One region of the Photobacterium swingsii genome, then DNA from elsewhere that is predicted to be linked to it. Evidence: riboswitches for the same ligand, from Rfam matches in the RefSeq annotation. Region 1 holds a riboswitch; each other region holds the start of a gene.
What was found. Region 1 has a riboswitch for thiamine pyrophosphate ahead of thiM (hydroxyethylthiazole kinase). Riboswitches for the same ligand answer to the same signal wherever they lie in the genome.

Region 1 (7,790 bases):
GCTATTTAGGTTACCAGTCTTATCGGGCGTTGACCTACATGAAGCATGATATGGGGTGGTTATGGATAGATAGCCAACTGATTAGCCCCGATACGACTGCAATGCAAAGTGCACGCACGCCACATACGAAGCAATTGGTGTTTCGTCAGGTTGATGTGGATCGCGAATTAGCGATCTACCTAAACACGACATACGATGGTGATTTTCTTTTTACTTTCATCAAGAAAACACCTTGCACCCTAGCAACGCCATACGAAGCTAAACTGACAGTTAATAATCAAGCTGAACAACAGATTGTGTTTGATTGTCATGAACCAGATACCGCGATTTACAGAATAGCAAAACGTAAATTTAGTCAGCTGCACTTAACCGCATCTGATTTTGATTTTGAGTTAGATCTTAAGCAGTGGAACCCAAAAGCACTCAAAAAAGATGACTTTATGCAGCACAATTATGAGTTTTTTCAAAAGCACACGTCAGAAAAAATTTACCCATGGAATAGGGATTAGCTAGCGGATATTGAGTGCTTGCAACTCAGCAAAAAAAGCCCCGTACCCGTTGATATTACCAACAGGTACGGGGCTTATTTATACGCTTGATTCAGTGATTACACTTGATCAACGATTAATCAATGTCGCAATCAGTACAACTTTGTAGCGCGATTTCGTGCTCAAAAACGGCCTTTTCGTTACCGTCTGCCAGTAGTTCCGCTATTTCATCTGCGACTTCTTGCTCGTCGTCTGCTTCAATTTGATCTGCAAGTTCTTCTTCTGAATAACCGTAGAAATTCAGTAATAAGTAATCACGCGCTTCGTCTTTAGTACAGGTTACGTTCACTGAAAGATCAGCTTCAACCTTACCCTGTTCGATAATTGCAGCCAGTTGTGCCAAGACATCTTCTTTCATCGCCGCGGTTAACCAACCAAGATCAGTACTTACTGTGGTTTTTTTACAGTTAAAACAAGGAAGTTGATGAAAGTAATATTGAAAGTCAGTCATAGGTAATTTCTTCTAGAGTGTTGTATAGCCAGATTATGCGCGTTTTCTCGAAAAATACTATCTCAATAGGTGCTGAAGAGTAGATTTCTATGGAATTTTTGAGGGAGGAATAGGGGGATCGCAGCAATAGGTGGCACTCAACAAAGACCTAATAAGTTTTGTCTGTCGTTCTTCCATTGAGCTTGTTACTATTTGAAAAGATAGTCGGGGTGCCGAAAGGCTGAGAGCGTATATTACGAAACCCGTTGAACCTGATTCAGTTCGCACTGGCGTAGGGAACTATATGTCTAGCTAATGATGATCCACCTTTATCAACATTATTGGCTTGGCTGGAGCAAAATATGTCGAATCCAGCCTCAGTATTCATATCAGTTTCTTCCCTCAGGTTCTTCCTATCCGCTACCGGAATTGATAACAGCAATCGCTGAGGGAAAACATGAACACACAAACCATCATTAACGCTCTGCATGCCGTTCGTGAGCAGAAACCACTGGTTGTGAACCTGACCAATTATGTCGTCATGAACAATACTGCCAATGCGCTACTGGCCATTGGTGCTTCGCCGATCATGGCACATTCTCGTGAAGAAATGGCTGAAATGATGTCTTTTGCCGGCGCACTGGTCATTAATATTGGTACCTTGGACAGTGTATGGGTGCCACGTATGGTATTCGCTGTCGAGCAGGCAAATATCCATAATAAAACGGTTGTGCTTGATCCTGTTGGTTGTGGTGCCAGCCGCTTACGAACAGAAACGTCTCGCCAAATTGCGAAGGCGGCTAAGAAGTTGATTATTCGAGGCAATGCTTCAGAAATCATTTCTTTAGCGGGTGAAAAAGGGCAAAACAAAGGCGTCGATGCACTTGATAGCACTGAAGCGGCAGTAGGTGCAGCGCGCTTTTTGATCCGAGAGTATCAATGCAATGTCGTGATTTCAGGTGAAGTTGATTTTGTTGTAACAGATGAAGGGCAGATCCAGCTTCATAATGGTCATGCCATGATGCCTCACGTAACGGGAATGGGCTGTACCCTCAGTGCACTGACTGGTGCTTTTGCGGCTATCGGAGAAGAGACTGGATTAGCAGCTGCGGCGATACTCGGCGTAGCAGGTGAAATGGCTGCCGAACAGTCGAAAGGCCCAGGTAGCTTGCAGTGTAATTTGCTCGATATTCTGTATCAGCTTGATGAAGAAATGATCATCCAGCGTCTGAAGTTGGCTTAGTGTTGGGGGGAATAATGCGTTCGTGTCGTTTATATCTGGTAACTGATGACCTGCAAGATCTTGAAACCATGAAACGTGTGGTTAAAGAAGCCGTTATTGGCGGTGTGACTATGGTACAGGTTCGAGAAAAGCATGGTGATGTGCGTACCTTTATTGAAAGAGCCTTAGCCGTTAAAACGATTTTGCAGGGCACTGGGGTTCCACTCATTATTAATGATCGTGTCGATGTGGCCTTGGCTGTCGATGCAGACGGTGTACATCTGGGCCAATCTGATATGCCAGCTAACATCGCACGTCAATTGATTGGTAAAGATAAGATACTGGGACTGTCGGTAGAAAATGAACAGCAACTGATTGAAGCCAAACATTTACCTATTGACTACATAGGATTGAGCGCAATCTTTGCGACCCCGACGAAAACCAATATCCAAAAGGAGTGGGGCATTGATGGACTGGCGAATGCCGTCGCCCAAAGTCCCTTACCTATAGTGGCAATCGGCGGGATTAATGCATCAAATCTTGATGCGGTGATAGCAACTGGAGTCGACAGTGTGGCACTGGTTTCAGCGATCTGTCATGCCGAATGCCCAAGAACCGCGGTACGTGATCTGATTGGGTAAGTCAGTACCCACAGACTTTTTTGAAAGGTCTGTGGGTATCAAATTTATGCGGTTATATTTTCGAAACCTAGGCCAGCCGTGTTTAAAGTGTTACCCGTTAAATTCAGTAATACTGCGTAATTTTAACCGAGAGTATCAAACTTAGATTGGCACTTTTAGAGGGGATTGGAGACCTTTTACAAGTGATGAAAATAACCAGTCTCTAACTTCGGTGTTATTAGACTAATTATAATTAAGCGTATTTATATTCTAGCAACCATTCATTACCATCTTCACCATAAATAACGAAACCGAGCTTCTCATATAGGCGACGAGCTGCAACGTTGATCTTCCAAACAGACAGAGCGAGCCCTTTGCCCTCTGACTGCGCTTGGTCGATAAGGTTGTGAATGAGCGTTTTACCTATGCCTCTACCATTGAAGTCAGGGTGAACTTGGACTAAATCTAAGTAGAAACGGTTTTTGTCTTCCTCGAAAACGACGCGCCAGAACCCTGCGTCTTGACCATCAACTTGGATGATTTGCGCTGCTTCTTCAAATTTCCACATGATATTCCGTTCGTAAGCTTCACGTGTTACGTTCCCTCCAATTTCAAGAAGATAATCACGCATAGTGGCGTCACGTAGCTCGACGAGATAATCTAGGTCGCTCGATTGAGCTTTACGTAAGGCTAATTTCATCGTCTATCCTTGTTTTTTCTCTGTGTATTACTATTGATATCAGCATCCATTGCTACTTGTATTGCTTCTGTGGGTGATTGGTCAAGGAATATTTTCTGCAGTTACCTTTCTTATTGGACGCTTATCGGTATATGAGCAACTACAATAAATAAGCAAGGGTTATTTAAAACGAGCAAGTCATTTATTCTGCTGTAACAAAACGAAGCTTTGGTAATAATAATAGTGAAGAACAGGTGAAACGATTCTGAACTATAAGATACAAAAAAGGCCGCTAAAAAGCGGCCTGATAGTCTTTATTTTGTTACATGCTGTATGAGTGCTTACTCTTTACCAAACACGTTGTTTTCTTGTTCTTGAACGCGGATGAAGGTCGTGCGCTTAGTGAGTTCTTTAAGCTGCGCTGCACCTACGTAAGTACAAGTAGAACGTACGCCACCCATGATGTCTTGGATAGTGTTTTCAACAGGGCCACGGTAAGGCAATAGTACGGTTTTACCTTCAGCTGCGCGGTATTTCGCAACGCCGCCTGAGTGCTTGTCCATCGCGCTTTGTGAAGACATGCCGTAGAATTTCATGAAGGTTTTACCATCTTGCTCGATGATTTCACCGTTACTTTCTTCGTGACCTGCTAGCATACCGCCTAGCATTACGAAGTCTGCACCACCGCCGAATGCTTTAGATACATCCCCCGCACATGAACAGCCGCCGTCACCAATAATACGACCACCAAGACCGTGTGCAGCATCTGCACATTCAATAATTGCAGAAAGCTGAGGGTAACCCACACCGGTTTTAACGCGTGTTGTACATACAGAGCCAGGGCCGATACCTACTTTAACAATGTCGGCACCCGCTAGGATAAGTTCTTCAACCATGTCGCCGGTAACCACGTTACCTGCACTGATTACTTTGTCTGGGAATTCAGCACGTACGCGTTGTACGTACTCAACTAAATGCTCAGAGTAACCGTTCGCGATATCAATACAGATGAAGATAAGGTCGTCGGAAAGGGCCATGATGTCTTTAGTTTTTTGGAAGTCGTTATCCGACGTACCCGTAGACACCATTGCGTTGTTAAGCACGGATGCATCGTTGCTTTTCACAAAGCCAGCCCAGTCTTCAACTGTGTAGTGCTTGTGAATAGCGGTCATTACATTGTGCTTAGCAAGTGATGCCGCCATTTCGAAGCTACCCACTGAATCCATGTTAGCAGCAATAATAGGCACGCCTGACCATTGACGACCGCTGTGCTTGAATGTAAAATCGCGGGTTAATTCAACTTGAGAACGGCTTTTTAGGGTTGAACGTTTTGGACGAAACAGTACATCTTTAAAACCTAACTTCAAGTCTTGTTCGATACGCATGGTAATTTCCTTCAATGTAAATCGAATTTTGCTCTCAATCTTTCTGTCGTTGGCAGACAACAGATAGATATCTGACGAGCAGGCACAAAAAAACCGGAGCGTTGGCAGACGCTCCGGTTTTCAGCATTATAGGGCGATAAAAATTATTAACAAGCCTGATAATTTCGTTTTTTTTGTGATACCTTTACAAAGATTAAATCTAGAGAAATCCTCTTTTCTTCGTTCAATTCTTGTCAAAACAATCGAAATTCTTGCTGATTATCTTCCATTATTTCCAAATTCTTGCATAATCCTTGCTATAAAAGATCTATGAGTTATAGCTATATAAACGTCAAATAAATGCTTAACAATCATTGGTCATAATGATGATTCACCCGTGTCTTGCTCATGTTTTGGTGATTGCGTGTAGTGGAATGTAGGATAAACCTTGCTAAGTAAAAGAAAAATAAAGAAAATTTTTCCGTTAGACTTTTACGGGGAAGAAAGTGGTTGGCGCTTTATTATTCGAGCTTTAACACCTAACGAAGTGTTAGAGGCGATGTATTGGCGTGCGTATATCTCTTGTCATCGGAAAGATGTTGATCTGCTGCATCTTGCGACAGATAAATTTAATTACCGCTATAACTATTCTACGGGCGAGACTTCAGATCTGCACTTTGGTGGTGGCAACGCGCCGATCCGTGTCAATATGATGGGCCCAATTGTACCTATATCCGCGATTTTAGAAAAAGTTGAACAAGGTGCGCTCATCAAAGCGGGTTAGCGACTTAGCTTGTTGAAGCAAATACTTCCATCTAGGCACAGTGATTGTGCCTTTTTTGTGCTTACGATATAGAGGTGCACTTGTCGCTAAACGCGTTGAGTATAAAGTGATTAGCGGCTTAGTTTTATTATCTAATTGAGTTATTTACATAAAATAGGCTAAGGTAAAGAAAAAGCCCTTATAAAAAGGATTGCCTATGTCGATAAAAATATGGGGTACAGCCTTGCTATTAGCGGGAACGATTTCTTCCGCTTCAGCCGCCGCTTTACCAACGTTAGACGGTAAATGGCAATGCCAATCGCCTGAAGCGAATACTGAAAATGAAAAAAGCTGGGTTATTTACGATTTTTCTGAGCAGGGCATGGTGAAATCACAAGAGTGGATTCAGTACAAAAAACAGCGTAAAACGCAGTTGGAATATAACTTATTCGTTGACTACCGATTTACGCAAAAGGGTGATGATTACGTGCTTAAACCTGTGAAGTTAAGCCGAGAAATTATCGCTGACCCGCTCAATATCGATCCTTTCAATGCCGAGCAACGTCGCGATTTAACGGGCTATCGTATTTTCTTTAAGCCGACGATTGTCAGCCGTAATAAAGCGAATTTTGAAATGTGGTACCACATTACGCCCGACCATCACTTCACAATGCAGTGTGAGCAACAGGCAAGTTAACGCAGTTTGCCTATTCGCTTTCTTATAACTAAATCCGGTAGCTAAACCTGGTGGCAATGAGTGCATGGATTGATGATGCATGGATTGGTAAAGGTGTCGCTACCGTTTTTTATCTATAAATTCAGCGATATGGTTTCTCGACTGCGCTCTAGCAGTCGTTGTTGATATTGCTTAGGGGTTAAACCGCGCTGGCGTTGAAAAGCCTTGGTAAAGCTTTGCGGATGGGTGTATCCCAGCAGTTGGCTTATGTCTTCAATCGGTTTGCCTGCTTGCATGTATTGAATCGCAAGGTTACAAATTACGTATTGGGTGATATTGCTAAAGGTCCAGCCAAATTGGTGGAGGCGGCGTTGTAATTGTTGTTTGGAAAAACCGAGCTTTTCTGCCACGAATTCGATGTTAGGTACACCGTAGCGGCGTGAGTAATTCACTAACTCGAACATGACTTTAGCGCTGTCGTTGGGTTGCGGTATGTTGAGCATATCATCCAGTTGTAGGTTGGAAACCACCATCGGCCGACTGATAGAAAAAGCCCGTTCGCTACCATGGCGAAGAATAGAAAGATCAATCCACACCTTAGTCATTGGCGCATTCCATTCCACCGCACAGCCAAACCACTTTTCTGCTTGTTGCCGATCGGCTTGATTATTCCCCATAAGTGCACTGCTGATCTGAACTTTAAGGGGAGCATAGTCATTCCCCATATAGTGACGTAGCGCTTTGATCATCATAGTTGCTACGCGCAAACTGTCTAAGCATCGTGATTGTTGACGCGCATAGGGGGAATCATAGCTCCATTTCATGATTTTGCCCGATTGCTCACCGTGATAGGTTGCTCCTGAATGAAGACACGATACGCCATAGTTGATCCGCCTGACGGCGAGTGCTAAATCAGGGCTGGATAAATACCATTCTCCCAAACTTCCCATCTGGCTAAAACAAAGATCTGATGAGATCTTTAGCATATAAGCGGGATCGCCACTGAGTACTGCAATCTTTTCTAACCATGCCATGAAATCATTGAATGGGACCAGGGCCATAGGTTCGTTCATCAGGCTGTCTGGAATACCGATTTGCTGCGTCGTAATACCGTAACGTTTTTTTACTGCATTTAAGACAATCTGTAAGTAAGTGATACGAATAAAGCTCAAATCAAACATGTTATTTTGCTCTCTTATCGGTATTTGATGGGTCGATTGTATCGTAATTGAGCTCTATTTAATTCGATCTACCCTAAATTAAGGCAAGGCTCACATTTTAGATGACACTCCCTGCAACAAAAAAATAAACCGATAAATCGGAGAATGTTAATGAGCCTTTTTAGTATGCCTTTTGTCGATAGTGGGGTGGATACCGCACTACATGTTATAGCTAGCGTGGTCATGGTTGGCACGATTGCTGCCGCGGCCTTTGGGTTTTGGCGACTTCATGAATTACCTATTCAGAAAGCGCACAGTAAAGAACATC
Region 2 (7,790 bases), 410 kb from region 1:
ATCAGTGTGAAATCGGCTCGTACATTAAACATTCTATCTGAGTACGGTATCGAGCAAGGCAAAGCCGCTAATTTGCTTGTCTTGCCAGCTGAAAATGGTTTCGACGCCGTTCGCCGCCAAGTACCGGTTCGTTTCTCTATTCGTGGTGGTAAGGTAATTGCTGAAACACAACCAGCAACAACACACATTACATTAGATGAAAAAGAAGCGATTACTTTCCGTCGTTAATCATTTATAGCGATTGATTTATAGATCGCCAATGAACGCTAAAAGCCACTGCACATTCACTGCCAGTGGCTTTTTTATCTACCCTATTTTAATCTTCTCTTGTTGTCGACTCTCCCGACAATCTTATGATTTATACCAATCAAACTAAGTAACTGATCGTTCTTGCTGGTTAAAATCAATGATAACGGCGTTATAGATTTTGTAGATAGAACAACTAGCTATCTGCAATCTACGCCTTGTTCTCAGTGTTTTTTCCTGCGCAATCACCTGAACATTTACTTACCCAGATTGGTATTAACGCTTTCTTCGCCTCACAAATGCAACCGCCCCTAGCAGTAATCCGATATACCAAGGCACTGATCCACCACCATCATGATCAATAAAATTACAGTTATTCGGCGAAACCCCTTCAGCATTAGGGTTACACTTCTTATCACCGTCCGGGTTATTCGGGTCATCTTTAATAAAGTCTGGCTGTGTGACAGCGTCACTTGGAGCGCCGTTATTCAAATAGCCCTGTACCCAATTGTAATAAGTTCCCATGCGAGTATAAAAAGCAGGTCGGTTGATAGAGCCACATAAGGGTGAACCGCCGGGCACACCGCTCATGATCCCTAATTGGATAACTTTCCCTTGGGCATCTTTAACCGTAACAGGGCCACCACTGTCTCCTTTACAAACATCGGGCCCGTAGGGTGGAAGATCTTCCGGCGATCCGATCGGAGGCGTACTAATTTTGGAGGGTAGCGAACATATTTTAGTGAGGTTAAATGGGCTATCAACCAATGACGGGGCATCATCGCCACTTTCCAATCGGTCAAAACAAAGATTCATCGGTAAAAAAGCGACGCTGGCTGTTTGCAATATATCTGAAGCGGACTCACTGCTACCATCGATCGCTGTTGTTCCCCAACCCGTTACTGTCAAATTTTCAGGACGCTTACCTTCATCCCATGCTTCACCTAGCACACGATCAAAATCGGTTGCGACTTGAGAATCAGCTAATGTGATAGGCGTTAACGCTGTAGGGAAAGATCGATTAACACGCAATAGTGCTATATCACTGTCTAATGCCAGCGCTTTCACATCCGATTCAACACTACCGTCAGGCCGAGGAGTGCTCACTATTTTAGACAATCGCGTGTACTTAGGGTGAACCACAACATGAGAGACCGAATAATAATCATCGATTTGCGCGTTTGATAAGGTTGCTTCACCGACAGTAATACTGATTTGATAAGGTTTAAGCACAAAATAATCGGATTCAATCGCACCATTTGTTCTTGGATGAACAACACAGTGCGCAGCCGTTAATACCCAATTACTGTCTATAATCGTGCCGCCGCACATCGGGTGTTCATTGTTAACACTTAATCGAAGTGATGCCATCCATGGATTATCTGCAAGTGTCGCATTTTCGCCATCAATGATCCGAGGTGCAATATTAAATTCTTGTGCGTATAAAGGTAAAGAGACACTCGCTATCCCTAGCCCAACAGCGAAGCAAATTGTTTTATCAAACATGCCTTTCTCACTACTAACATCCTTGTAATAGCGGGATCTAATCACATTATGGATACTACCCAATTGCTGTGACAAACCTTTACGAGAGACATCATTAAATCAAATGAAATGCCTACAACTGATAAGCGTGAAGGGTTATATTTGCCGAAATTTATCATAAAAAAACCGCACCCAATGAGTGCGGTTTGTCTTGTTCGTTACCGGAAATACGTTAATTTATGGACAATTAACTTCTTGGATATCAATCTGGCTTAAACCTTCAATACCTAACTGTGTCGCCAAAGTAGGGAAAAACTTAGCGTTCTCATAGGCTGACTTGATATCTGTAAGATCAATTTTATACACTTTCAAGTTCAGTTGTTTCATTTCAGATGGCGTACAGCTTTTTCCATCTTCAAAACATACTGGTGTTGTAGTATCGATCTTCGCACATGATGACCCATGCGTGCCAATTCCGTAATTATCTAAATCAGCTTTAGTCCCATTAGGGAATACATCGGGTAAAAGGCTCGCCAATTTGCTATCTGTCACAGAGTGCGTGCCGTCCGCTAAGCCACTTAAGCCCGCAACTTCGACGCTTTCAACCGCAAACACCTTGGTTTTGCCTGACAGCGTGTCTTTGATTTCTTCTTCCGTGCAGCCAAACAGGGCTACTAAGCTAATAAGTGCAATGGCCTTTTTCATAATCATCCTTTATGTATGTTCTAATTATGTTGTTTGCATGCTACTAAACATCGGCTAATTATGCTTTTTCTTTATAGCTGTAACTATAATTAATTGCGTTTTTTTACTTTTGCGCTATTTTTGCTGTACTAAACCGTATGTCGCTACAATATAATTGTGTGATATATGCCCATTTGCCTTCCAAATTCACTAAATGGTGGCATAATACGGCCTCACAAAATCTACGGACAATTTCTAATGACTATTGAAAATATTCTAAAACAACGCAGCGAATCTAAGTGTGAGCTTTGTTCTTCAGACAGCAACCTAAGTGTTTATGAAGTGCCAGCATCACCGGATCAAACTGCTGGTTGTTGTGTAATGGTTTGTGATACTTGTCGTGGACAAATCGAAGATGCAGATACAGTTGAAGCTAACCACTGGCGTTGTCTTAACGACAGCATGTGGAGCCAAACTCCAGCTGTTCAAATCATGGCTTACCGCATGCTTAACCGTCTTGCGGCATCAGAATCTTGGGCTCAAGACCTTAAAGACATGATGTACATGGAAGAAGACATGGTTGAATGGGCTGAGAAAGGCATCGCACTTGAAGAGCTTGAATCAATCCAAACTGTTGACGTTAACGGTACACCGCTACAAGCTGGCGATAACGTTACTGTGATTAAAGACCTTCCAGTTAAAGGTTCTAGCCTTGTTGTTAAACAAGGTACTGCTGTTCGTGGTATTCGTCTAAACGACAACCCACTACACATCAGCGGTAAAGCAGCGGGTACAACTATGGTACTTATCGCAGCTTACTGTAAAAAAATGTAATTCACTCGAATGCATGACTCAAAAAGGCGCTTATTTAGCGCCTTTTTGCTATCCAACATTTATGATATGGGCTCCCCCACCACCTTTCTATTTGGTTATCTGCCCCATTCTTAACACGATTTTATTCCAATAATTTCATCACCTTATAATACTTACACAGTGACTAAATCTTAAATAATCTCGAATAGGGGTAGATGATCCACGTGATTGCGTTATAATCCCTGCCATACAAAATGCTAAACATATTGATATTTTCAGTGTGTTTGAAAGTTAGTCGGGGAGCCTTAGGCTGAGACTGCAAGGTATACATACCAAGCGGGACCCGTTGAACCTGATCCAGTTAACACTGGCGTAGGGAACTAACAGCTGTGTCCCCTATTCCGATCGCTTAAGATCGCACTATTGGCACCTGTTATCCCTACATCAATTTTAGGGATAAATTATGGTAACGCCATCTAAAACACCAATCACTTTAACCATCGCAGGCTCTGACAGTGGCGGTGGTGCGGGCATTCAAGCCGATATAAAAGCAATCTCTGCCACTGGTGGCTACGCGTGTTCCGCTATCACAGCGCTGACAGCACAAAACACCCTTGGTGTCAGTGGTATCTTACCTATTTCACCGGAATTCGTTGAACAACAACTTGATGCTATTTTCTCAGATTTAGACGTGAAGTCCGTTAAAATTGGCATGTTAAGCGATACCAAGATCATCGCTATGGTTGCTAAAAAGCTACAACAATATCAACCTAACCACTTGGTGATCGACCCAGTAATGGTCGCCACTAGCGGTGATTTATTACTCCAACAAGATGCTATCTCTACACTTAAAGACATGCTTCTTCCCCTCGCCGATGTTATTACCCCCAACCTACCAGAAGCGGCGGCATTACTAGGCTGCGCTGTGCCTCAAACTGATTCTGAAATGGATGCGTTAATCGAGGATCTTCGCCAACTCAATACAAAAACTGTATTACTAAAAGGTGGCCATCTAGAGCAAAGCGAAAACAGTACCGACCTACTCATTACTGCCGATGATGTGTTTCGCTTTAGTACCCATCGTATTCAGACCAAAAATACCCATGGTACGGGTTGTACCCTTTCTGCTGCTATCGCATCTTTCCTCGCTCAAGGCTACGATTTGGTCGAGGCAGTCACTCACGCAAAAGGTTACATTTCCCATGCTATCTATCATGCAGATTCATTAGACATCGGCTCTGGTCACGGCCCTGTTCATCACTTCTTTGCTGGTCATTTTGATCCAACCGCATAAAAATACGGACAGAACAATGCCCCCTATGAGTCAACCCATGAGTCACCGCGCAGGAGAGCAAGCAGGCGTCGCTGTCGCACTGACACAATGCCAACTTCGCTACCACAGCAGTGAACAACCACTTTTTTCACAGCTCAACCTCACACTACCTCAAGGTCAGTGGAGTTGTATTCTAGGCAAAAGTGGTTGCGGCAAAACATCCTTATTGCGTTTATTGGCGGGCTTATTAAATGAGCAAGCAGATTGGCAAGGTTCTCTCACCGTCTCAGATCAGCTTCCCATTGAAGGGCGTGTGGCGTACATGGCACAGCAGGATCTACTATTACCTTGGTTATCTGTGCTTAATAATGTCTGTTTAAGCACTCGCTTTAGCCCAGAGCAACCAACAGAAAATAGCCTAGAACGCGCATGCGAATTACTTAACCATGTCGGCCTTGGTGAGCACATCCATGCCCGCCCCGATAGCTTATCAGGCGGTATGCGACAACGTGTTGCACTTGCCCGTACGCTGTTACAAGACAAGCCTATCGTATTAATGGATGAACCTTTTTCGGCATTAGATGCCGTAACACGTCATAAATTACAAACACTTGCGGCCACCTTACTAAAAGGGAAGACCGTATTGTTAATTACCCACGATCCGCAAGAAGCATTGCGATTAGGAGATCAAATCCTATTCATGTCTGGCTCACCTGCCGCGATGGTTTCACTACCGACACCACAAGGGCAAACCCCACGAGATTACACAGCAGAGCTCGCACAGCATCAGCAAAATATCATCACGCGTTTGGAACAAGATTATGGCTAATCACCCTCAGCTTGCTTTGCAGGCAAGTGAGCGAACCCTATCATGGTCAAATACAGTATCACACCCAGTGATCCGCCTGCTGATTAGTATGGCTATCATCCTCGGGTTATGGCAATTAGCCGTTGTTTTATTTGACTTGCCTAGCTTTATTCTACCGACACCAATGGCCGTGTTTGAAAAATTACTTCAGCGTTATGACGTCTTGTTTTATCACGCATCAGTCACCGCATCTGAAGTCTTATTGGGGCTGTTGCTTGGGCTTTCTATGGGACTAATGTTTGCACTGCAGATGTTATTGTTTGATCCCCTAAGACGTTGGTTATTGCCTATTTTAATCGCAAGCCAAGCAATTCCTGTCTTTGCCATTGCCCCTATTTTGATGCTTTGGCTGGGCTATGGCATTGCGTCCAAAGTCGTCATGGCTGCACTCATCATTTTCTTTCCTGTTACTACCTGCTGTTACGACGGATTACGTCACACACCAACGGGCTATTTAGATCTGGCAAAAACAATGGGAGCCAACAAATGGCAGTTGTTACGTCACATTCGTCTGCCTGCGGCTTTACCAGCATTAGCATCAGGTATTCGAGTTGCAGTAGTTGTGGCTCCTATTGGTGCGGTTGTTGGTGAATGGGTTGGCTCCAGCGAAGGCTTAGGCTACCTAATGTTACAAGCTAACGCGCGTATGTTGATCGATGAAATGTTCGCTGCGCTCTTTATTCTCGCGTCATTCTCAATTGCGCTCTATTTTTTTGCGGATAAAGCACTTAAACGCCTTATCCCTTGGCAAAACACGGATCACACTCATTAATCGTGTGTCCTTAATTTTAACCCGTATTTACCCAAAAAAGTTACTACCTAGATAACAATTACGATAAAGGCTTAATATGAAAAATTGGCTTACACAACAAAAACTTACTAAGTTTGCTTTCGCACTAGGCTTAGCCATTACAACCATCGCGAGCACAGCGGCTTCAGCAGCTGACACAGCAAAAAAAGAAATGACCTTAATGCTAGATTGGTTTGTTAACCCTAACCACGGCCCTATAGTAATTGCCCAAGAAAGAGGACTCTTTAGTGATCAAGGTTTAACCATAAAGATCCAAGAGCCTGCCGATCCGAGTGTCCCAGCTAAACTGGTTGCTGCGGGTAAAATTGATATGGCTATTTCGTATCAGACAAGCCTAACAACCGATGTGGCTGCTGGCTTGCCGCTTATTCGCTCTGCAACACTCATCGCCACACCACTCAATACACTAATGACATTGGATAATGGCAAAATCAAAACACTTGCTGATTTAAAAGGCAAAAAAATTGGTATTGCGATTGCGGGTAACGAAGAAGCAACCATAGGCACCATGCTTCAAAGCGAAGGCGTTGCATTTGACGATGTACAAATCATCAATGTTGGCTGGGCACTTTCATCTTCACTTGCATCTGGCAAAGTCGATGCAATCTGGGGCGGCTTACGTAACTTTGAAACGAATCAGTTAGCCCTCGAAGGTTACCAAGCGAAGGCCTTCTTCCCAGAAGAACATGGCGTACCGTCATACGATGAGCTTGTCGTTGTCGCGAATAAAAACAGCTATGACGCTGACGCGTTGAAGAAATTCAACACCGCGATTGAACTGGCGACACAGTATATTGTGAATCATCCGGACCAAGCCTGGAAAGAATTTGTTGCCTATGCACCCGATACACTAAACAACGAATTAAACCGCCGTGCATGGCAAGACACGCTGCCAAGGTTCGCACTGCGTCCTGCAGCAATTGATCCTGTGCGTTACGATAACTTCGCACAGTTCATGTTTAAACACAAAATCATCAGCCATGCGCCAAAAGCGCAAGATTACGTTCCGAGTTTATAAGCAGCCTAGGCGCTACAAGGTACATTATAAACAGGCTCGCCTTCACCCAGTTATTGCTTTCAGGCACTCACTACTTTCACATTCCACCCGCTTATTAAAGTAAGCGGGTACAAAAGGACAACCATGAACTATCAGGATCTTATTACCGCTTGCCAACAAGATTGGACGGACTACACCCAACATCGCTTTGTTCAAGAGCTTGCTAACGGCAGCTTAAATGCAGCCGCTTATTTGCATTACTTAAAGCAAGATTTTCTGTTTTTAAAACACTATGCACGTGCTTATGCACTGGCCGTTTACAAAGCACCGACATTAGCCGATATGCGTGAACCTCTGCCGAGCCTCTCGGCGTTGTTAGAGACTGAAATTCAACATCATGTGACGTATTGTGGTCAATGGGGCTTAACAGAGCTGGACATGGAAGCCGAACTCGAAGATTTCGGTACAGTCGCTTATACCCGTTACGTGCTTGATACTGGTATGGCTGGTGATTTACTCGATCTCTACGTTGCCCTTGCGCCTTGTGCGATTGGCTATGCCGTTATTGGTGAGCAACTTATCCAGTCGCCAGCAACCAAAATAGAAGGAAACG
Region 3 (7,790 bases), on a different replicon from region 1:
TTGAGCGGCTTGAGCCAGCAAAGGCTCGATATGGGTAAGCAATGGCTTTAAGCGTTCAGGTAAACAGATTGCACTCATTAATCTTCCTCTTTCACGGGATGGTATAGTTCACTTCCTGTTGAGCGGAATTCATCTGCTTTTTGGCGCATGCCTTCAAGCGGATCATCAAGCAATTTAATGGCAAGATCGCCGCTCTTTTCCAAATTGCTTGCGTAATCTCGAACTTCTTGTGAGATCTTCATTGAACAGAATTTAGGACCACACATAGAGCAGAAGTGAGCAACCTTGCCGGACTCTTGCGGCAAAGTTTCATCGTGGTATGCACGAGCAGTGATAGGGTCAAGACTCAAATTAAATTGATCTTCCCAACGAAATTCAAAGCGGGCTTTTGATAAGGCATTATCGCGGACTTGCGCACCAGGATGACCCTTCGCAAGATCAGCCGCATGAGCACATAACTTATAGGTAATCAGACCCACTTTAACGTCTTCTTTATTCGGTAAGCCAAGATGTTCTTTAGGGGTAACGTAACAAAGCATGGCACAGCCATACCAACCTATCATGGCGGCGCCAATACCCGAGGTAATGTGATCGTAACCGGGTGCAATATCAGTAGTCAGCGGGCCTAATGTATAGAAAGGGGCTTCATGGCAGTGCTTAAGTTGCTCTTCCATGTTTTCTTTAATCATATGCATTGGCACATGCCCAGGGCCTTCGATCATCACCTGAACATCGTATTCCCAAGCGACTTTCGTTAATTCACCTAGGGTACGTAGCTCACTAAATTGCGCTTCATCATTAGCATCGGCCACAGAACCAGGACGAAGGCCATCGCCTAACGAGAGTGAAATATCGTACTTGGCACAAATCTCACAGATCTCACGAAAATGAAGGTACAAGAAACTTTCTTCGTGGTGAGCCAGACACCACTTCGCCATGATAGAGCCACCGCGAGACACTATGCCAGTCACGCGTTTTGCCGTCATAGGCACATAGCGCAGCAATACACCCGCATGGATAGTAAAGTAATCAACCCCTTGCTCCGCTTGTTCTAGTAACGTATCTCTGAAAACGTCCCAAGTGAGGTTTTCGGCGATGCCATTCACTTTTTCAAGTGCTTGGTACATAGGTACTGTACCGATCGGAACTGGACTATTGCGAATGATCCACTCACGTGTTTCGTGGATATTACGCCCTGTCGATAAATCCATCACAGTATCGCCGCCCCAACGAGTCGACCACACTAACTTCTCAACTTCCTCCTCTATGGAGGAACTCACTGAGGAGTTACCAATATTGGCGTTCACTTTAACTAAGAAATTACGGCCAATGATCATTGGCTCTGATTCTGGGTGGTTAATATTGGCAGGAATAATTGCTCGACCTTCAGCAATTTCTTTGCGAACGAACTCGGCTGAAATTTCTTCTGGTAGATTAGCACCAAAATTCATACCGGGGTGCTGATGGTTCAAGACCTCGTCACGGTATTTTGCACGCCCCATGTTCTCGCGAATGGCGATATATTCCATTTCAGGCGTTATCACACCTTGGCGCGCATAATGGAGCTGAGTAACGCATGCCCCCTCTTTCGCACGACGAATACGTGCTCGCTCACCAAAACGAAGCTCATCTAAGCTGTCATCAGCAAGGCGCTCTTTAGAGTAAGCGGAACTCAGATCATCAAGCAGCTCGGTGTCATTACGTTCAGTAATCCAAACCTCTCGCACCTTTGGTAATCCCGCGTAGATATCAATATCTTGCTCAGGATCGGTGTAGAAACCTGAAGTGTCGTAAACACGAATCGCTTCATTAGGCTCTAAGATAGGCTGATCTTTAGTACCACCCACTAAGCTATCGGCCAGTGCAATTTCTCGCATGGGTACTTGGATATCAGGGCGGCTACCTTCAACATAGACCTTCTGGGAGTTAGGGTATGGTTGGGCAGTAAGTGAATCTATAAATTGTTTAGCTTCCAGTCTCGCTTGTTTGCGAATCGACATAGCAAAATCCTTACGGTTCCATGGTTGGGATATTTGCTTGGCGGATTGGTGCATAAACAAGAGGCGTACACGTAGGGTGTGCAGCATCATCTGATAGCTTAACAGCGACGAAAAGATATATTAGTGCCGTTAAACAGAAGATTTTCTCTTGTTCCCTTCGCAGGTATTAGCCTGATCAGGTTCTACGGATCCCGCAATGCGGTCTCAGCCAAATGGCACTCCGACAAGTTTCAGCAAGGAGTATAGGGAAGGGAAGAAAGCGCAGCAAGGGCGAAACCAATAAATCTGGTCTAAGCAGTACAAAAAAGAAAGGCTGCCAAAGCAGCCTTATCCATTATTTTGAAAATTTCTTTACCAGCGCTTTCAATAGCGATGAATGCGTTTCTCTCAACTCACCGAGCTTATGAGTAATTTTCGGTGCACCTTCATCATCAAAAAGTTTTGGTACAGCAACACGTTGCGATGAGTAGATCCCAGTATGACCACTAAAGTAATATGCGGTATAGCAAGCAATAGCGAAATACAACATATGGTCAGCACCAAACAACTCCACGCCCATAATGGTACAAGCCAAAGGTGTATTCGTCGCTGCGGCAAAAACAGCTAAAAAGCCCAATGCTGCAAATAAATCAACAGGCGCTCCCATTACCCAAGCCATGGTGTTACCTAATGTCGCACCGACAAAAAAGAGCGGAGTGACTTCTCCCCCTTTGTATCCTGCCGCTAAGGTAATTGCCGTTAGTAATAATTTTAGAGCCCAGCTATACCATTCAGCCCCACCGTCGGTGAAGGCACTCAATATACTGACACCGCCTTCACGCGTACTGTAAACACCTAACCCGATATAATCATAGTTACCAATCCAATGTGTTATTCCAATCACCATCAAGCCACCCGTGACTACAATGACGTAAGGGTTTTTTAATGTAGCTTTGAAAATATCTTTAAATGCATGGGTTAACTCACCAAATAAATAACCCGCTAAGCCAAAAGCAATAGACGCAAAGACTATCTTCACCATCAGCCAAACATCGACTTTTAGCACATGATCGAAGATCGTAATATTTTCGAGGAAATCAATACGGTAATGCGTATGATGCGCACCTAAAGCCGTACATACAAGATCCGCCAGAATGGCAGCAAATAAGGCAGGAATAATCGCGTCATAACGCAAGCGACCAATAGCTAAGACTTCCAACGCAAAGATAGCGCCGGTTAGCGGAGTTCCAAATACGGCGCCAAACCCCGCAGCAACCCCCGCGATTAATATGAGCCGAGTATCCGCCTCGTTAAGTTTAAAAACACGCGCTAACCAGTGGGTTGTTGCGCCACCAATTTGCACCGCTGTACCTTCACGGCCCGCCGAACCACCAAACAAGTGTGTAATTACCGTCGTAATTAATACCAATGGTCCCATGCGAGTGGGAATACCAGCACCAGGTTGATGTATCTCATCCATGATCAGATTATTGCCGCCCTCTGAGTTTTTACCCAGATTTCGATAGCAATAGACAATCACAATACCTGCGAGAGGTAACAAATAAATCAGCCATGGGTTATCAACACGTATCGTTGTCGCTGTGCTTAGGATCCATAAAAAGAACGCATTCAACGAGCCGACCAAAATAGCGACAGGTGTAATAAGAAGAGTCCAGCGAACAATCTGGATCAGTATTTTGGGGTTTGCACTTAGAGGATGAGCCATACTGTCTCTATTTATCTCTTAAATGAATTTCTAAGGATAGACAATATGATAGACAAATACCCCACCATAGATAGATCTATCCTAACTATAGTAGGAGTCATTATCTCAGTGTGAGCGGTTAAAGGTGGAACTCCATCACCCGTGATCGGCTAGATAAGCCATCAGCAAGCAAATCCTACCCTTACACAGAAAAAATAACAAGATGAAAACCAGCTTTCCAGTTCCAGTATTTCTGCTCACGCCATAAAGATGGCAGGGGTGGAGAGAGCCAAACACCCAACACGCGCTGATTGTCGGTAGCGGTGAATCCGCTACACCAGAAACGAAAAAGGCTCCAGCATTTCTGCTAGAGCCTTAAAGATGGCAGGGGTGGAGAGAGCCGAACGCCCAACACGCGCTGATTGTCGGTAGCGGTGAATCCGCTGCTTGAACACTAAACACCAGAAACGAAAAAGGCTCCAGCATTTCTGCTAGCGCCTTAAAGATGGCAGGGGTAGAGAGAGCCGAACGCCCAACATGCGCTGATTGTCGGTAGCGGTGAATCCGCTGCTTGAACACTAAACACCAGAAACGAAAAAGGCTCCAGCATTTCTGCTAGAGCCTTAAAGATGGCAGGGGTGGAGAGATTCGAACTCCCAACACGCGGATTTGGAATCCGCTGCTCTGCCAATTGGAGCTACACCCCTATTAGTTATTTTAAAGACTTAACTCTGTCTGAATAAGTGGCGGAGCGGACGGGACTCGAACCCGCGACCCCCGGCGTGACAGGCCGGTATTCTAACCAACTGAACTACCGCTCCACACGGTGATAAACAGTCAACTGTCTATCCGATACACGTCGTTCAATACGTATATCTAAATTTGAAGCCTGGCGATGACCTACTCTCACATGGGGAGACCCCACACTACCATCGGCGCTATTACGTTTCACTACTGAGTTCGGCATGGGATCAGGTGGGTCCATAATGCTATGGTCGCCAAGCAAATTCGGGTTATTTACCGCCATCAGGCGATAAATACAATCTGGGAAAATCTAACTAGCGTTTACAATTTCGTTCAAACACGTCATTCAAGTGCTCATGGAGTCCGTAAAACCCCTTGGGTGTTGTATGGTTAAGCCTCACGGGCAATTAGTACAGGTTAGCTCAATGCCTCGCAGCACTTACACACCCTGCCTATCAACGTCGTAGTCTTCGACAACCCTTTAGAGACCTTAAAGGTCTAGAGATGACTCATCTTGAGGCTCGCTTCGCGCTTAGATGCTTTCAGCGCTTATCGATTCCGAACGTAGCTACCGGGCAATGCGATTGGCATCACAACCCGAACACCAGCGGTTCGTCCACTCCGGTCCTCTCGTACTAGGAGCAGCCCCTCTCAATCATCTAACGCCCACGGCAGATAGGGACCGAACTGTCTCACGACGTTCTAAACCCAGCTCGCGTACCACTTTAAATGGCGAACAGCCATACCCTTGGGACCGACTTCAGCCCCAGGATGTGATGAGCCGACATCGAGGTGCCAAACACCGCCGTCGATATGAACTCTTGGGCGGTATCAGCCTGTTATCCCCGGAGTACCTTTTATCCGTTGAGCGATGGCCCTTCCATTCAGAACCACCGGATCACTATGACCTGCTTTCGCACCTGCTCGAATTGTCATTCTCGCAGTCAAGCGGGCTTATGCCATTGCACTAACCTCACGATGTCCGACCGTGATTAGCCCACCTTCGTGCTCCTCCGTTACTCTTTGGGAGGAGACCGCCCCAGTCAAACTACCCACCAGGCACTGTCCGCACCCCCGATAAGGGGGCGACGTTAGAACATCAAGCATACAAGGGTGGTATTTCAAGATTGCCTCCACCCCATCTAGCGACGAGGTTTCAAAGGCTCCCACCTATCCTACACATGTAGGGTCAATGTTCAGTGCCAAGCTGTAGTAAAGGTTCACGGGGTCTTTCCGTCTAGCCGCGGGTACACAGCATCTTCACTGCGATTTCAATTTCACTGAGTCTCGGGTGGAGACAGCGTGGCCATCATTACGCCATTCGTGCAGGTCGGAACTTACCCGACAAGGAATTTCGCTACCTTAGGACCGTTATAGTTACGGCCGCCGTTTACCGGGGCTTCGATCAAGAGCTTCGACCGAAGTCTAACCCCATCAATTAACCTTCCGGCACCGGGCAGGCGTCACACCGTATACGTCATCTTTCGATTTTGCACAGTGCTGTGTTTTTAATAAACAGTTGCAGCCACCTGGTATCTGCGACTCCCTACAGCTTAGAGAGCAAGTCTCATCACCGTGAGGAGCGTACCTTCTCCCGAAGTTACGGTACCATTTTGCCTAGTTCCTTCACCCGAGTTCTCTCAAGCGCCTTGGTATTCTCTACCTGATCACCTGTGTCGGTTTGGAGTACGATTACGTATAACCTATCGCTTAGAGGCTTTTCCCGGAAGCATGGCATCAATGACTTCATCACCGTAGTGACTCGACATCAGGTCTCAGCCTTAAGATAGTCCGGATTTGCCTAAACTATCAGCCTACACCCTTGAACTTGGACGACCGTCGCCAAGCCCACCTAGCCTTCTCCGTCCCCCCATCGCAGTTATAAGCAGTACAGGAATATTAACCTGTTTCCCATCGACTACGCCTTTCGGCCTCGCCTTAGGGGTCGACTTACCCTGCCCCGATTAACGTTGGACAGGAACCCTTGATCTTCCGGCGAGGGAGTTTTTCACTCCCTTTATCGTTACTCATGTCAGCATTCGCACTTCTGATACCTCCAGCAGCCCTTACAGACCACCTTCAACGGCTTACAGAACGCTCCCCTACCCAATATGACAAGTCATATTGCCGCAGCTTCGGTGTATAGCTTAGCCCCGTTAAATCTTCCGCGCAGGCCGACTCGACCAGTGAGCTATTACGCTTTCTTTAAATGATGGCTGCTTCTAAGCCAACATCCTGGCTGTCTGAGCCTTCCCACATCGTTTCCCACTTAGCTATAACTTTGGGACCTTAGCTGGCGGTCTGGGTTGTTTCCCTCTCCACGACGGACGTTAGCACCCGCCGTGTGTCTCCCGGATAGTACTTACTGGTATTCGGAGTTTGCAAAGGGTTGGTAAGTCGGGATGACCCCCTAGCCTTAACAGTGCTCTACCCCCAGTAGTATTCGTCCGAGGCGCTACCTAAATAGCTTTCGGGGAGAACCAGCTATCTCCAGGTTTGATTGGCCTTTCACCCCTAGCCACAAGTCATCCGCTAATTTTTCAACATTAGTCGGTTCGGTCCTCCAGTAAGTGTTACCTCACCTTCAACCTGCCCATGGCTAGATCACCTGGTTTCGGGTCTAATCCTAGCAACTATGACGCCCAGTTAAGACTCGGTTTCCCTACGGCTCCCCTAAACGGTTAACCTTGCTACTAAAATTAAGTCGCTGACCCATTATACAAAAGGTACGCAGTCACCCAACAAGTGGGCTCCTACTGCTTGTACGTACACGGTTTCAGGTTCTATTTCACTCCCCTCACAGGGGTTCTTTTCGCCTTTCCCTCACGGTACTGGTTCACTATCGGTCAGTCAGGAGTATTTAGCCTTGGAGGATGGTCCCCCCATGTTCAAACAGGATATCACGTGTCCCGTCCTACTCGTTTTCACTTGTAATGCGTTGTCGGTTACGGGGCTATCACCCTGTATCGCCAAGCTTTCCAGCTTGTTCACCTAACGCAAGACTAGCTTAAGGGCTAATCCGATTTCGCTCGCCGCTACTGTCGGAATCTCGGTTGATTTCTCTTCCTCGGGGTACTTAGATGTTTCAGTTCCCCCGGTTCGCCTCGTTACGCTATGTATTCACGTAACGATAACTGCTTATGCAGTTGGGTTTCCCCATTCGGAAATCCCAGTCTCAAGTGATTTTTACTATCTAAACTGGGCTTATCGCAAGTTAATACGTCCTTCATCGCCTCTGACTGCCAAGGCATCCACCGTGTACGCTTAGTCACTTAACCATACAACCCCAAGGGGTCTGTATGTTCAAACAACCAAGGTTTGTGTGTCTGATAAGGACACAAATTGGTTTTTCGCCGGACTCA
Region 4 (7,790 bases), on a different replicon from region 1:
AGGCCATCGCAAAGGCATCGGTGTATTGGCGCAGTAACAAAAATAGCCCAGTACTGAGCACTAAACCTGGGGTAACCAGAATCATTGCGCCAATCAGCTCAATACCATCGGCAGCCCATTTTTTGCGTTGTAATCGCCATTGACGGCTAGTCAGTAAAATAGCAATACCGCTGACAACAGCTATCACACAAGACATGGCTGCTATCTGTAATGAATGGCTGATGGCTTGCCAGAGTTTGGCAGAACTTAATTGGACAATCAGCTGCTGGTTGAGCCCTGCGGTGATCACAGACAAGAGCGGAGGCGCAACCAGTAAGATCACGCCACCAATCCATAAACCATCCCAGAGTTTACTCTGCCATGTATCTTGGTAGTGATGAGGGGCTTGGTTGATCGTGCCGCTCAGCGTGGCTAACGGTTTAGCGAAACGCTGTGATGCTAACACTAACGAACAGCACAGTAGCATTTGCCACAATGCTAACAAAGCTCCTGAGGCGAGGTCAAAGTCGTAACGCAGGGCTTGGTAAATAGCGAGCTCAATGGTGGTGGCTTTAGGTCCGCCACCCAGTGACATGATCACTGCGAAACTGGTGAAACACAGCATAAAGATCAAGCCGATCACATGCGGTAGTTGTTGTTGCAATCGAGGCCAAGCGACTAAACGAAACTTGTTCCAGCCTGTCACACCTAAATGTGCGGCGAGCTGATGCTGCTCATGTGGGATCCCTTCTAAACTTTGCAGTAATAGACGCACCGCGAGGGGCAGGTTTAAAAAAATGTGGGCGAGTAAGATACCGCTTAATCCGTAAATATTGAGGGTGATATCCCAACCTGCAGCAGCAAACCATTGATTCAGTAGGCCGCTTTTTCCATATATTGACAGTAACCCAAACACGGCGACCAAGACAGGCAGTACCAGCGTCATGGCGAAGAGCCGTAACAACAAAGCACGTCCGATAAATTGACGGCGAGAAAGTGCATAGGCGACGGGGATCGCAGGTACCACACTCAATAGGGTTGAGAGGAATGCTTGGTAGAAACTAAACCCAGTGACATGGCGTAAATACGGGTCGTGCCACAATGTCTGCGGTGATAGTTCATCGGCGTGTCCGAGCAGGGCACTAATGGCAAATACCATTAATGCGGTGATGCACCCGGCAGCAGTGATGCCGGGTAATAACGAGGTAAAGCGAGTGTTCAAACGAAATGCCTTTATTGCGTGAGGGCGTGTTGCCATTCGCGAATCCAGCTGCGGCGTTGTTTAGCGACTTCCTTCGCATCAAACTCAAGCGCTGTTGCAGGTATCGTCAGCTGGTTAAAACCGTCAGGCAGTTGTTGATTTGTTACTGGGTACATCCAGTTACCTGTGGCCATATTAGATTGGAAGCCATCGCTAACAATGAAGTCCATAAATTGATCCGCTAACTTAGGGTGTGGGCTGTTTTTAAGTTTGGCGGCCACTTCCACTTGCATGTAATGCCCTTCGCTGAAATCAGCGGCGATATACTGGTTCTTTTGTTCTGCGATGATGTGGTAAGCCGGAGAGGTGGTGTATGACAACACCATATCTGCCTCACCTTTGAGGAACATGCTATAGGCTTCGGACCAACCTTTGGTGACGGTGACTGTTTTCTTGGCCAGTTGCTGCCAGGCATTGGCTGCTTGATCGCCATAAACCGATTTCATCCACAGCATCAAGCCTTGGCCAGGGGTTGAAGTACGAGGATCTTGGTAAAGGATCGATAGGTCATCACGTTCGACTAATTCTTTTAAGCTCTTTGGTGGGTTCTTCAACTTAGTGTTATCGTAAACAAAGGCAAAGTAACCATAATCGTAAGGCACAAAGGTGGTGTCATTCCAGCCATTTGGCAGCGTAACTTTGCTGGTATCGACCTTGTGTTGTGCTAGCAGACCTGTTTTTTTAGCTTCTTCGATAAGGTTGTTATCAAGCCCTAATAAGATATCTGCTTTGCTGTTGTTACCTTCCAAGCGCACGCGGTTAAGAATAGACACGCCATCATCGAGCGCCACTAAGTTTAAGTGACAGTCACACTCAGCTTCAAATGCGGTTTTAATGGCTGGGCCTGGCCCCCAATCTGAGGCAAATGAGCTATAGGTATAAACCGTTAGTGTTGCTTTTGGGTCTTGTTCGGTGGCAAATACACTGCTGCTCGCAAGCGTTAAGGTAAGTAAAGGTAGTAGTTTTTTCACAAAGCGCTCCTGATGCCGATGCATCCTGCTGGCAATAAATCAAATGAGCGAGGGTTGAGAAAAGGGTGGCTTAAGGGCGACCTAATAACAGAGGCTGACTTAGCGACTTCTCAATTCCTACGCCAGTATTAGCTGGTTCAGGTTCTGTGGGTTCTGCGTGTGCAATCTCAGCCGAAAGAAAGTGTAAACCTTCTATTTAGCTCCCCAATGAGAACGTCGTCATTGTAATAGTGCAAGCGTGGTGTTGCTAGGGCATGAAGACAATGATTGGCATTATTTTGCCTCGTTCAATGCCCAGTCGTAATCATAATCAATTGTTTTGAGTACCACAGGTGTGGTGCGGTACTGATTTAAGTGTTGCTGGAGCTGCGTTGTGTCGCCGAAGTCTGCTTGATACCAATCGTAGATGGACGACAGCTGGGTCTTGTTATTCGTGCTAAGAACGCCTTTTTTACTGTTGATGAATTGTTTGGCGGCTAGATCGAGTAAGTGGTTACTATTGCTGGCCGTGAAGGCATGGGGTTGTAGGTTAGGGCAACCTAGACTCGCACAGTTCACTGCATAGTGAATACGTTTGTCTTGCCAAATCGGACGCAAGATACGGTGCTCGATATCATTGAGGGTGAGCTTTTTGCCGTTGACCGTGACCACTTCATCATCCCATGGACCAAAACTAAACAAGCCGCCGAGTTTTGTGATCGATTTGACGGGGTAATTATCAACAATGAGTTTGACGGTCAGTGCATTATACAGATTGACCCAGTAGGCAAATTGTTCTGCTTTGCGGTATGCCAACGGGTTGAGTTTACTCATTTCTCGAATGTAGCGATCAAGCTGCCATTTTCCCTCTTGATCGATTTGGTGATAGCTAATTAGTGTTTGCTCACCCTGTTGCACTATGTAGTGATTAAGCGTCTGTTGCCACAATTGATGATTGATTGGCATGGAATTAGCCTCATCACTGCCTTGCCAGTATGGCCATAAATCCGCTTTGGGGGCTGCGAACACTGTGCTGCTGACGAGTAAAATGAATGAAGCCAAAATAAGGTGTAAGGTAAGTGAAAGACGAGACGGCATAATCAACCTTTTTAATCTGTAATAACCTAATACCAATCTAACTAAGTAACTGATCGTTCTTGCTGGTTAAAATCAGTGATAACTGCGCTATAGATTTTGTAGATAGAATAACTAGCCATCTGCAATCTACGCCTTGTTTTCAGTGCTTTTTTCCTGCGCAATCACCTGAACATTTACTTAACCAGATTGGTATAACAACTATAGACCGAGGTGAACGGCTTTTTATTGCAGAGTTTACAGTCGGTTGAAGAATACCAATCTAACTAAGTAACTGATCGTTCTTGCTGGTTAAAATCAATGATAACTGCGTTATAGATTTTGTAGGTAGAACAACTAGCTATCTGCAATCTACGCCTTGTTTTCAGTACTTTTTCCTGCGCAATCACCTGAACATTTACTTACCCAGATTGGTATAAGTGGTGTAAGCAGTAAATAGCAAGTAGAAGATAAAACAACACCCTGCGAGGCAGGGTGTTGTGGTTAGCTCTTATCACGTAAGTAAACGCTAACAAATACAATGTTTACCTTAAAAATTCAGGGATATTATCTTCGTAAGCGGCAATTTTATCTTCATGTTGCAGCGTCAGGCCGATGTTATCCAACCCATTCAATAAGCAATGACGGCGGAATTCATCAATCTCAAAGTGGTATTGCTTGCCGTTAGCCGTGACTAACATGGCTTCTAAATCGACCTGGATCTCAGCACCTTCTGTGTTTTCGACAAACTGGAAAATCTCATCGACTTCTTGTTCACGCAAGCGTACTGGCACCATTTGGTTGTTGATCGAGTTGCCATAAAAAATGTCGGCAAAACTCGGTGCGATCATCACTTGGATGCCGTAATCTGCTAGCGCCCACGGCGCATGTTCACGTGAAGAGCCACAACCGAAGTTCTCACGTGCCAGCAAAATACTTGCCCCTTGATAGCGCGGCGCATTCATTACAAATTCAGGGTTTGCTTGTTCGCCGGCATCATCAAGAAAACGCCAGTCGTGGAACAAATGTTTTCCAAAGCCTGTACGTGTCACTTTTTGTAGAAATTGCTTAGGGATGATTGCGTCGGTATCGATGTTGGCGATATCTAGCGGCACAACCAAGCCTGTATGTTGTTTAAAACCTGCCATTGTTACCTTCCTCTCGATTATGCCGTTGCGCTGTCTAAGTCACGAATATCTACAAAATGGCCTGCGCACGCGGCAGCGGCTGCCATTGCTGGGCTGACAAGGTGGGTGCGGCCATCACGGCCTTGGCGACCTTCAAAGTTACGATTGCTGGTGGAGGCGCAGCGCTCTTTTGGCCCTAGGCGGTCGTTGTTCATCGCGAGACACATAGAGCAACCTGGTAGACGCCATTCAAAGCCTGCATCGATGAATATTTTATCCAAGCCTTCTTGCTCTGCTTGGGCTTTGACTTGCTCAGATCCTGGCACAACCAGCGCTTGAACATTGGCGGCAACTTTGCGGCCTTTTGCGATAGCGGCAGCGGCGCGCATATCTTCTATCCGTGAGTTGGTACAAGAACCAATAAAGACTTTATCAATTGAAAAGTCAGACAGTGTTTTCCCCGCTTCTAGCCCCATATAGGCCAACGCTTTTTCCGCTGATGCTTTTTCAACGGGGTCAGCAAAGTCAGCTGGGCTTGGAATCGGCGTATCAATTGCGATAACTTGGCCGGGGTTTGTGCCCCAAGTTACTTGTGGCTTAATCTCGGCGGCTTCTAAAGTTACTGTCGCATCGAAGACGGCACCCTCATCGGTTTTTAGGGTATTCCAGTATTCAACTGCGGCATCGAAGTGACTATCTGTTGGTGAGAATTTACGGTTTTTAATGTAATCGTAGGTGGTTTGATCGGGGGCAATCAAGCCCGCTTTTGCACCTAATTCGATCGCCATGTTACACACCGTCATCCGCCCTTCCATTGATAGATCGGTAATGGCTTCACCACAGAACTCGACGACGTAACCAGTACCGCCAGCAGCTGTCGTTTTACCTATGATGGCTAGCACGATATCTTTAGCCGTAATGCCCTCAGCAACTTTGCCTTTGACTTCGATTTTCATGGTTTTGGCGCGCGCTTGTTTGAGGGTTTGGGTAGCTAACACATGCTCAACTTCTGAAGTGCCAATACCAAAGGCTAATGAGCCAAACGCACCGTGTGTTGCCGTGTGTGAATCACCACAAACAATCGTCATGCCTGGTAGGGTAATGCCCAACTCGGGGCCCATAACATGCACAATACCTTGGTATTTATGGTTTAGATCGTAAAGGGTGACGCCAAACTCTTCACAGTTTTTGGCTAGCGTTTCCATTTGGATGCGTGCCATTTCACCAGAGGCATTAATGTCTTTAGTTTGGGTTGAGACATTATGATCCATGGTGGCAAATGTTTTACCGACTTGGCGAACGGGGCGCCCTTTTTCACGTAAACCATCAAAGGCTTGTGGTGATGTCACTTCATGAACCAAATGACGGTCGATATATAAAATTGGGTTTTCGCCTTCCGCGGCAACCGCAACATGGGCATCGTAAACTTTTTCGTATAGCGTTTTAGGCGCTTTATTTTCTGTATATTGTGCTGACATTGCTTGGTGCTCCTTGCCGGTATTGCTTATGCTTGGCGAATATAGGTAGCGATCTTATCGCCCATTTCGCTAGTGGTCAGTGCTTGGCCGTTACCCGCTAAATCTGCTGTTAGTTCACCGGCTTCAAGTGCTTGAGATACCGCTAGTTCAATGGCACGGGCAGCCTCTTCTTCACCTAAGCTGTAGCGCAGCATCAATGCTGCCGACAGAATTTGTGCGACTGGGTTGGCAATGTTCTTGCCCGCGATATCAGGTGCGGAACCACCTGCTGGCTCGTACATGCCGAACTTTTCTTGGTTCAAGCTTGCCGATGGCAGCATCCCCATGGAGCCTGTGATCATCGCGCACTCATCGGAAATAATGTCACCAAAAATATTAGAACATAGCATTACATCAAATTGTGATGGGTCTTTGATCAGCTGCATGGTCGCGTTATCAATGTACATGTGGTTAAGCGTTACGTCTGGGTAGTCTTTTGCGACTTCTTCCACCACTTCACGCCATAAGATTGAGCTTTGTAGGACATTGGCTTTATCAATCGAGTAGACGTTTTTGTTGCGTAGCATCGCTGATTCAAACGCAATACGGGCAATGCGCTCTATCTCGTAGCGATGGTAAATCTCGGTGTCGTAGGCTTTTTCTTGTGGGCCTTCACCCTCACGGCCTTTAGGTTGGCCGAAGTAGATCCCACCCGTTAGTTCGCGAACCACGACAATATCGAAACCTCGTTCAGAAATATCGGCACGTAGTGGTGAGAATGTCTCTAGCCCGCTATGGATTTGGGCTGGGCGCAAGTTACAAAACAGCTGAAAATGCTTACGCAGTGGCAGTAGTGCGCCACGTTCGGGTTGATCATTCGGAGCAAGGTGTTCCCATTTAGGGCCTCCCACCGAGCCAAACAATACGGCATCTGAATCTTCACAACCTTTTAGGGTTGCATCGGGTAGGGGACAACCATGGTTATCAATCGCAATACCACCCACATCAAATTCGGCACGCTCTAGGGTCAAGTCGAACTTAGCTTCAACGGCATCTAGCACTTTATGGGCTTGCTGCATCACTTCTGGACCAATGCCGTCACCCGGTAGAACCGCTATTTTATATGTACCTGCCATGGTTAGTTGTCTCCGTAATTTGTCGTTAATCGTTATAAATTGGGCTGGCGTAGCACGTGTCATCTTTCACTGGCTACGCCTAAGATTAGATTGAGGAGCGGTGTTATACCGTCGCGGTACGCTCTTTAATTTCAGCAATTTGATCGGCGCGGTGGATGCTGTTGATAACATGCAATAGCGCTTGGCCAGAGGCTTCAACAATATCCGTTGCTAAGCCCGTACCGTGGTATTTGCGGCCTTTGTAATTGGCAATGATGTCTGCTTGGCCTAAACCATCTTCCCCTTCCCCTTTAGCGGTTAGGTCGAATTTGTCTAGTACGATTTCGTAGCCTGTTAAGCGATAGATACATTGGTATAGCGCATCAACGGGGCCATTACCGACAGCGGCTTCGCATTTCTCTTCATCACCACATTGCAGTTTGATGCTGGTGGTCGCCATGATGCTACCTGACTGTACACTGAGGTAATTCAGCTTAAAGAAATCATCTTCTTCGCGTAGGTTAGCGAAGTGCATCAATGCTTCTAGATCGTAGTCGAACACTTGGCCTTTGCGATCGGCCAGTTTTAGAAAATCAGCGTATAGCGCATCTAGGCTGTATTCACTCTCGGTGTAACCAAGGGCGTCCATGTGACTTTTTACCGCGGCGCGACCAGAGCGACTGGTTAGGTTCAGCGCTTGGTTTTTTAGCCCAATTGACTCAGGGGTCATGATCTCGTAGGTGTTCTTATTTTTTAGCATGCCATCTTGGTGGATCCCTGATGAGTGGCTAAAAGCATTGGCACCGACAATGGCTTTATTCGCTTGA

Region 2: another riboswitch for thiamine pyrophosphate. It lies ahead of thiD (bifunctional hydroxymethylpyrimidine kinase/phosphomethylpyrimidine kinase); the one in region 1 lies ahead of thiM (hydroxyethylthiazole kinase).
Region 3: another riboswitch for thiamine pyrophosphate. It lies ahead of thiC (phosphomethylpyrimidine synthase ThiC); the one in region 1 lies ahead of thiM (hydroxyethylthiazole kinase).
Region 4: another riboswitch for thiamine pyrophosphate. It lies ahead of thiB (thiamine ABC transporter substrate binding subunit); the one in region 1 lies ahead of thiM (hydroxyethylthiazole kinase).

What each region holds. Positions count from the first base shown of each region.
Region 1 is NZ_AP024853.1:1,539,405-1,547,194, forward strand. Features, by position in the region: gene OCU77_RS23955 (hypothetical protein) at 1-509, shown strand, start outside; gene OCU77_RS23960 (hypothetical protein) at 625-999, opposite strand; TPP riboswitch at 1,195-1,294, shown strand; gene thiM (hydroxyethylthiazole kinase) at 1,436-2,221, shown strand; gene thiE (thiamine phosphate synthase) at 2,236-2,841, shown strand; gene OCU77_RS23975 (GNAT family N-acetyltransferase) at 3,074-3,520, opposite strand; gene OCU77_RS23980 (GMP reductase) at 3,841-4,884, opposite strand; gene OCU77_RS23985 (hypothetical protein) at 5,312-5,647, shown strand; gene OCU77_RS23990 (hypothetical protein) at 5,844-6,323, shown strand; gene OCU77_RS23995 (AraC family transcriptional regulator) at 6,437-7,483, opposite strand; gene OCU77_RS24000 (MFS transporter) at 7,634-7,790, shown strand, end outside.
Region 2 is NZ_AP024853.1:120,251-128,040, reverse strand. Features, by position in the region: gene OCU77_RS17935 (cytosine deaminase) at 1-228, shown strand, start outside; gene OCU77_RS17930 (trypsin-like serine protease) at 523-1,752, opposite strand; gene OCU77_RS17925 (hypothetical protein) at 1,969-2,436, opposite strand; gene OCU77_RS17920 (PhnA domain-containing protein) at 2,674-3,249, shown strand; TPP riboswitch at 3,515-3,624, shown strand; gene thiD (bifunctional hydroxymethylpyrimidine kinase/phosphomethylpyrimidine kinase) at 3,692-4,522, shown strand; gene OCU77_RS17910 (ABC transporter ATP-binding protein) at 4,560-5,330, shown strand; partial or broken gene OCU77_RS17905 (ABC transporter permease) at 5,392-6,141, shown strand; gene OCU77_RS17900 (ABC transporter substrate-binding protein) at 6,218-7,198, shown strand; gene tenA (thiaminase II) at 7,322-7,790, shown strand, end outside.
Region 3 is NZ_AP024852.1:3,730,775-3,738,564, forward strand. Features, by position in the region: gene thiE (thiamine phosphate synthase) at 1-78, opposite strand, end outside; gene thiC (phosphomethylpyrimidine synthase ThiC) at 78-2,000, opposite strand; TPP riboswitch at 2,136-2,233, opposite strand; gene OCU77_RS16975 (voltage-gated chloride channel family protein) at 2,335-3,705, opposite strand; fluoride riboswitch at 3,790-3,854, opposite strand; tRNA gene OCU77_RS16980 (tRNA-Trp) at 4,315-4,391, opposite strand; tRNA gene OCU77_RS16985 (tRNA-Asp) at 4,429-4,505, opposite strand; rRNA gene rrf (5S ribosomal RNA) at 4,572-4,687, opposite strand; rRNA gene OCU77_RS16995 (23S ribosomal RNA) at 4,815-7,706, opposite strand.
Region 4 is NZ_AP024852.1:3,332,110-3,339,899, reverse strand. Features, by position in the region: gene thiP (thiamine/thiamine pyrophosphate ABC transporter permease ThiP) at 1-1,138, opposite strand, end outside; gene thiB (thiamine ABC transporter substrate binding subunit) at 1,213-2,211, opposite strand; TPP riboswitch at 2,309-2,428, opposite strand; gene OCU77_RS15020 (DUF547 domain-containing protein) at 2,485-3,288, opposite strand; gene leuD (3-isopropylmalate dehydratase small subunit) at 3,810-4,412, opposite strand; gene leuC (3-isopropylmalate dehydratase large subunit) at 4,430-5,869, opposite strand; gene leuB (3-isopropylmalate dehydrogenase) at 5,896-6,984, opposite strand; gene leuA (2-isopropylmalate synthase) at 7,088-7,790, opposite strand, start outside.